2 regions of the Paenibacillus sp. FSL H7-0737 genome follow, and region 2 is predicted to be linked to the other one. Evidence: a T-box and tRNA genes for the amino acid it is inferred to sense, from the RefSeq annotation. Region 2 holds a T-box; the other holds one or more tRNA genes.
What was found. The T-box of region 2 lies ahead of ileS (isoleucine--tRNA ligase). A T-box ahead of a tRNA ligase gene usually reads a tRNA of that ligase, here a tRNA-Ile.
Positions count from the first base shown of each region.

Region 1 (3,388 bases), 2.6 Mb from region 2:
CGGCATCAAAAGGGACGTTAAGATAAGTCCAGCTCCCACTTGCATCAGGTCGCACTAATTTAGCTTCAAATTCAAACATTGCTACCTCCTCAACTAAAAGCCCTAAGTTCTATTGTATCCATATGAATGTAACTACACAAAAAAAACACCTGCCTATAATAGACAGATGTTTCTTAATTATAAGCGGGTGATGGGAATCGAACCCACGCTATCAGCTTGGAAGGCTGAAGTTCTACCATTGAACTACACCCGCAAAGGTATAAAATCGGGATGACACGATTTGAACATGCGACCCCCTGGTCCCAAACCAGGTGCTCTACCAAGCTGAGCTACATCCCGTCAAAATATGTAATTACTTAGTAATAAAAATGGCGCGCCCTGAGAGATTCGAACTCCCGGCCTTTTGATTCGTAGTCAAACGCTCTATCCAGCTGAGCTAAGGGCGCAAAAATTATGGAGCGGAAGACGGGAATCGAACCCGCGACCCTCGCCTTGGCAAGGCGATGCTCTACCGCTGAGCCACTTCCGCAAAATATGGTGCGCGTGAAGGGACTTGAACCCCCACGTCGTGAAACGCCAGATCCTAAGTCTGGTGCGTCTGCCATTCCGCCACACGCGCACACTTTGAAAATAATGGTGAGCCATGAAGGACTCGAACCTTCGACACCCTGATTAAAAGTCAGGTGCTCTACCAACTGAGCTAATGGCTCTCATAAATGGCTGGGGATATAGGATTTGAACCTATGCATGACGGAGTCAAAGTCCGTTGCCTTACCGCTTGGCTAATCCCCAACAATAATTAACTAAATGGCGGAACCGACGAGATTCGAACTCGCGATCTCCTGCGTGACAGGCAGGCATGTTAGGCCAACTACACCACGGTTCCATAGACATAATGCATAAGAGTAAATTGGTTGCGGGGGCAGGATTTGAACCTGCGGCCTTCGGGTTATGAGCCCGACGAGCTACCGGGCTGCTCCACCCCGCGTCATTTAATAATTATATACTATTCATTTACACTACGCCAGCTAGTCCCAAAACATCATGCTTAAGGAAAATTTGGTTGCGGGGGCAGGATTTGAACCTGCGGCCTTCGGGTTATGAGCCCGACGAGCTACCGGGCTGCTCCACCCCGCGTCGTTCTTAAATGAATATGGTGGAGGCTGAGGGGATCGAACCCCCGACCCTCTGCTTGTAAGGCAGATGCTCTCCCAGCTGAGCTAAGCCTCCATGTTATGACCCGTATGGGATTCGAACCCATGTTACCTCCGTGAAAGGGAGGTGTCTTAACCCCTTGACCAACGGGCCATGCTAATAAACTTTATGGCGGAGAGAGAGGGATTCGAACCCTCGAGACGCTTGTGGCGCCTACACGATTTCCAATCGTGCTCCTTCGGCCAAACTCGGACACCTCTCCATAAATGGCTCCCCGAACAGGACTCGAACCTGTGACAACTCGATTAACAGTCGAGTGCTCTACCAACTGAGCTATCAGGGAATATGGTGGGCCTTAGTGGACTCGAACCACCGACCTCACCCTTATCAGGGGTGCGCTCTAACCAGCTGAGCTAAAGGCCCTTTTTAAGACACATCAATATTAAGGGCAAAAAAAATACCACGGGTAATGTGGTTGTCCGCTTGGCGACGTCCTACTCTCCCAGGACCCTTCGGTCCAAGTACCATCGGCGCTGGAGGGCTTAACGGTCGTGTTCGGGATGGGTACGTGTGGAACCCCTCCGCTATCGCCACCAAACGGGCATTTACATCGTAAATGCTCAGGCTTGAGTCGCCTGAAAACTGAATCCGAATTGAATTTGCGTCTTAAGTATAGGATAAGCCCTCGACCGATTAGTATTGGTCAGCTCCATGCATTACTGCACTTCCACCTCCAACCTATCTACCTCGTCGTCTTCAAGGGGTCTTACTAATTGGGAAATCTCATCTTGAGGGGGGCTTCACGCTTAGATGCTTTCAGCGCTTATCCCGTCCGTACGTAGCTACCCAGCCATGCTTCTGGCGAAACAACTGGTGCACCAGCGGTACGTCCATCCCGGTCCTCTCGTACTAAGGACAGCTCCTCTCAAATTTCCTGCGCCCACGACAGATAGGGACCGAACTGTCTCACGACGTTCTGAACCCAGCTCGCGTACCGCTTTAATGGGCGAACAGCCCAACCCTTGGGACCTACTTCAGCCCCAGGATGCGATGAGCCGACATCGAGGTGCCAAACCTCCCCGTCGATGTGGACTCTTGGGGGAGATAAGCCTGTTATCCCCAGGGTAGCTTTTATCCGTTGAGCGATGGCCCTTCCATGCGGTACCACCGGATCACTAAGTCCGACTTTCGTCCCTGCTCGACTTGTAGGTCTCGCAGTCAAGCTCCCTTATGCCTTTGCACTCTTCGAATGATTTCCAACCATTCTGAGGGAACCTTGGAACGCCTCCGTTACTCTTTAGGAGGCGACCGCCCCAGTCAAACTGCCCGCCTGACACGGTCCCCGTACCCGATTAGGGTACTAGGTTAGAACCTAGATACGATCAGGGTGGTATCCCAACGGCGCCTCCACCGAAGCTTGCGCTCCGATTTCTACGGCTCCCACCTATCCTGTACAGATCGTACCCAAATTCAATATCAAGCTGCAGTAAAGCTCCATGGGGTCTTTCCGTCTTGTCGCGGGTAACCTGCATCTTCACAGGTATTAAAATTTCACCGGATCTCTCGTTGAGACAGCGCCCAAGTCGTTACGCCATTCGTGCGGGTCAGAATTTACCTGACAAGGAATTTCGCTACCTTAGGACCGTTATAGTTACGGCCGCCGTTTACTGGGGCTTCGGTTCATAGCTTCGGGTTACCCCTAACCACTCCCCTTAACCTTCCAGCACCGGGCAGGCGTCAGCCCGTATACTTCGCCTTGCGGCTTCGCACAGACCTGTGTTTTTGCTAAACAGTCGCTTGGGCCTTTTCACTGCGGCCCCCTCGTGCTATTCACACTACCGGGGCACCCCTTCTCCCGAAGTTACGGGGTCATTTTGCCGAGTTCCTTAACGAGAGTTCTTCCGCGCGCCTTAGAATTCTCTTCTCGCCTACCTGTGTCGGTTTGCGGTACGGGCACCTTCTCCTGGCTAGAGGCTTTTCTTGGCAGTGTGAGATCATGACCTTCGCTACTACAATTTTCGCTCCCCATCACAGCCCAGCCTTAATGATGTGCGGATTTGCCTACACATCAGCCTCACTGCTTAGACGGACATATCCATCAGTCCGCGTCACTACCCTCCTGCGTCACCCCATCGCTCATAGCGGATTACGGTGGTACAGTAATTTCAAACTGTTGTCCTTCGACTACGCCTTTCGGCCTCGCCTTAGGTCCCGACTTACCCTGAGCGGACGA
Region 1 is NZ_CP009279.1:946,944-950,331, reverse strand. Features, by position in the region: gene H70737_RS04175 (YdeI/OmpD-associated family protein) at 1-79, opposite strand, end outside; tRNA gene H70737_RS04170 (tRNA-Gly) at 183-253, opposite strand; tRNA gene H70737_RS04165 (tRNA-Pro) at 266-339, opposite strand; tRNA gene H70737_RS04160 (tRNA-Arg) at 370-446, opposite strand; tRNA gene H70737_RS04155 (tRNA-Gly) at 455-529, opposite strand; tRNA gene H70737_RS04150 (tRNA-Leu) at 536-619, opposite strand; tRNA gene H70737_RS04145 (tRNA-Lys) at 635-710, opposite strand; tRNA gene H70737_RS04140 (tRNA-Gln) at 718-792, opposite strand; tRNA gene H70737_RS04135 (tRNA-Asp) at 809-886, opposite strand; tRNA gene H70737_RS04130 (tRNA-Met) at 912-988, opposite strand; tRNA gene H70737_RS04125 (tRNA-Met) at 1,061-1,137, opposite strand; tRNA gene H70737_RS04120 (tRNA-Val) at 1,155-1,230, opposite strand; tRNA gene H70737_RS04115 (tRNA-Glu) at 1,237-1,308, opposite strand; tRNA gene H70737_RS04110 (tRNA-Ser) at 1,325-1,417, opposite strand; tRNA gene H70737_RS04105 (tRNA-Asn) at 1,423-1,498, opposite strand; tRNA gene H70737_RS04100 (tRNA-Ile) at 1,502-1,578, opposite strand; rRNA gene rrf (5S ribosomal RNA) at 1,637-1,753, opposite strand; rRNA gene H70737_RS04090 (23S ribosomal RNA) at 1,829-3,388, opposite strand, start outside.
Region 1: it has a tRNA-Ile gene. The T-box ahead of ileS (isoleucine--tRNA ligase) is inferred to sense a tRNA for this amino acid. The anticodon was not compared.

Region 2 (3,388 bases):
CCTTTTGATTTTGACATTTTCTGACCATTCTCATCAAGGATATGACCGTGAGCAATAACAGCTTTATATGGAGCTTTACCTTTAAACAAGGTAGATACAGCTAGTAAGCTGTAGAACCATCCACGTGTCTGGTCGATCCCTTCACAGATCATATCCGCTGGATATTGATCATTCAGCTTATCCTCGTTCTCAAATGGATAATGACTTTGCGCAAATGGCATCGAACCACTATCGAACCAAACATCGATAACTTCTGGTGTGCGAACCATCTCTGCCCCTTCGCTGAAAGGACTGCGTAGCTTGATCTTATCTACAAAAGGCTTATGCAGCTCGATATCCTCAGGTACATCGCCAATCGCCATCGCTCTCAGTTCTTCAATGCTGTGTGGAGCGAACTCTTTGCCCGTTTCTTGACATACCCAAACATTAAGCGGTGTGCCCCAGTAACGATTACGGCTGATATTCCAGTCCACCAGTTCATCCAGGAACTTCCCGAAACGGCCTTCACGTACATGATCAGGATACCAATCTACACTGTTGTTGTTAGCAATCAGCTGATCTTTGATCGCTGTAGTGTTGATGAACCAGCTGTCTGTTGCGTAGTACAAGAGTGGTGTATCACAACGCCAGCAGAACGGATAGCTGTGCTCGTATTTTTCTTTACCGTAAAGCAGTCCTTTTTCAGACAAAGCTTTAACGATATCCAAATCGCAATCTTTCACGAAGCGTCCAGCAAAATCGGATACTACATCCGTATACTTACCGGAATTATCAACCACGTTCACGAAGCTGATGCCGTTCTCGCGGCAAGTCTTGTAGTCATCTTCACCATGCGCTGGTGCCATGTGTACGATCCCTGTACCACTGGAATCTGTAACGAAGGAAGCACCTACGATGACATTGCTTTTCTCTGCCTTGATGTATCCGAATGGAGGAGCGTAAGTTTTACCGATAAAATCGGAACCTTTATGTGTAGAAAGGACTGTGTGCTCGCCTTTCATTACTTCCTCCACCAAATTTTTGGCAACAATGTAGATACCGTCTTCTTGTTGTACACGTACATAATCCATGTCAGGGTTCATGGCTAGCGCCATATGTGCTGGCAGCGTCCAAGGTGTAGTCGTCCAAGCTAGTACGTAGTCTCCACTGTCATCCAGTTTAAACTTTGCAGTCGCACTGAGATCCTTGACAGTCTTGTAGCCTTGGGCTACTTCATGGGAGCTTAGGGTAGTCTGACAGCTTGGGCAGTAAGGACTAACGCGGTGTCCGCGGTAGAGCAACCCTTTCTCATGCACAGTAGCCAAGATGTTCCACACGCTCTCGATATACGTGTTATTCAAAGTTACGTAAGGATTATCTAGATCCGTCCAGTATCCGATACCCTCTGTAAACTCGCGCCATTGCTTCTCATAACCGAAGACGCTGTCTTTACATTCCTGAATGAATTTTTCTACGCCATATTCCTCGATCTCTTGTTTGCCGGAGATGCCAAGCTTCTTTTGTACGCCTAGTTCTACTGGCAAACCGTGTGTATCCCAGCCCGCTTTACGTACCACGCGGTAACCTTTCATCGTTTGGTAACGACCGATGAAATCCTTGATTACACGGCCCAGCACGTGCCCGATATGCGGTGCACCGTTCGCTGTTGGAGGACCTTCGTAAAATACATAGTTCGGACGTCCTTCACGATTCTCCATCGATTTACGGAACGTATTTTCGTCGCTCCATTTCTTGAGTATGCGGACATCTCTTGCCCGCGCTTTTTCTTTGACATCTACTTTTTGCATGTGATGGTCAATCCTTTCATGGTTTAGTCTTTAAAGCTCTTTTCGATCCTTGGGCAGTCTGATTCAGCTCTTGCCTTCGGTACCCGAGCCGCGATCCCAGGGCAGCACTGGCTCGGGGCACCACTGGGACCGGCGAGTGAAACGCCGGTCTGCTCTAGCAGTGAAGGCCCCGCAGGCTAACCCGCCAGGGGAGCCTAAGAAGGGCCGCTCCTTCAGCCACCTGAGTCCGTTCGCTTCCACCATCGTACCCGTTTGCACGAGGCTTTACATTGCGGGTGTCCAGAGGGCGGCAGCCCTTGGGGTCCCCCTTAGAAAGGGGGATTTAGGGGGATGGCCCGCCCCGGAACAACAAAATAAGCGTCATCCCACCCCCAAAGGGGCGAGACAACGCTCGCGATACCACCCTAATTCTGCGCATGAGCACATCCTTAAGGGGAGTGTATTCAGCACAATCTCAGTCCTGCGCGTAAATCTCATGCACAGGTCCGGTGTAACGTCCGGCGGACGGCTAAGCTTACGCACGATCAACGCTTCAGCTTAACTTCTAGGGGAAGATCTTCCGGCAGGGTTCGAACAATCGGCTCTCAGCAATCACCGACTCTCTGGAGAACGTTACCTTGTCGTACTTGTCCCGTCATCGAATACATATAAACATTATACAGATATGTTCTATTTATAGACTTTTTAAGTCTAAATGTCAACAACCGCTAGCGAAATCCGCATTAGGAGTATACCTGTGCAGGCGGAATACTTTATTATGATCGATTTTAGCTGAAAATAAAAATAGAGGGAATAACTCCCTCTATTTAGCCGATTATAGCATGAAATTATAAATTAGAGGAAATTCCCCCTATAAATTCAATCAGCATTCATTCATCATAATGCATTAGATACGATGTAGAACATCATCCTTAAAGGTTACGTTCTCGCTTGCCTCACGACTCTCCAAGGCATTCCAGTCATCCTGTGACAACAGCTCGAGCTGTGCTTCCACCAATGTGCGGAAACGAGTGCGATAGATCGAAGCTTGCTTACGCAATTCTTCAGTCTCAATAGCAACCTTACGGGATTTGGATAACGCTTCGTTAATAATCCGATCCGCGTTCTTTTCCGCTTCCTTGATAATGAGCTGCGATTCCTTCTTGGAGTTGTTCTTCACATCATCCGCCGCTTCCTGAGCGACTAAGATCGTTTTCGATAAACTCTCTTCAATATTCACAAAATGATCTAAACGCTCTTGAATGGACAAAAGCTGATTCTGCAGCTCTTTGTTCTCACGGATGACACTTTCGTAATCCTTAATTACTTGATCCAGAAATTCGTTGACCTCGTCCTCATCATAACCGCGAAGTCTCCGAGAGAACTCCTTGTTATGTATATCGAGCGGTGTTAATGGCATGCTGTGCACCTCCTAGAAATTTCGGACCTTCTAAGTCTCTGAACCATACCTGCGCAGCAGACAAAGAAGAAAGACTGTACTTCAAGTAAAGGCAGAGGATGTATCGACGTTCCAACTGCCATTCATGGTTCGCCTCTTTTATAAAATATCGGCGTCCTGCTTTAAAAATGTTTGATTCCCTCGAAATAATCAATTTCGACAA
Region 2 is NZ_CP009279.1:5,105,600-5,108,987, forward strand. Features, by position in the region: gene ileS (isoleucine--tRNA ligase) at 1-1,787, opposite strand, end outside; T-box leader at 2,160-2,434, opposite strand; gene H70737_RS22380 (DivIVA domain-containing protein) at 2,674-3,186, opposite strand.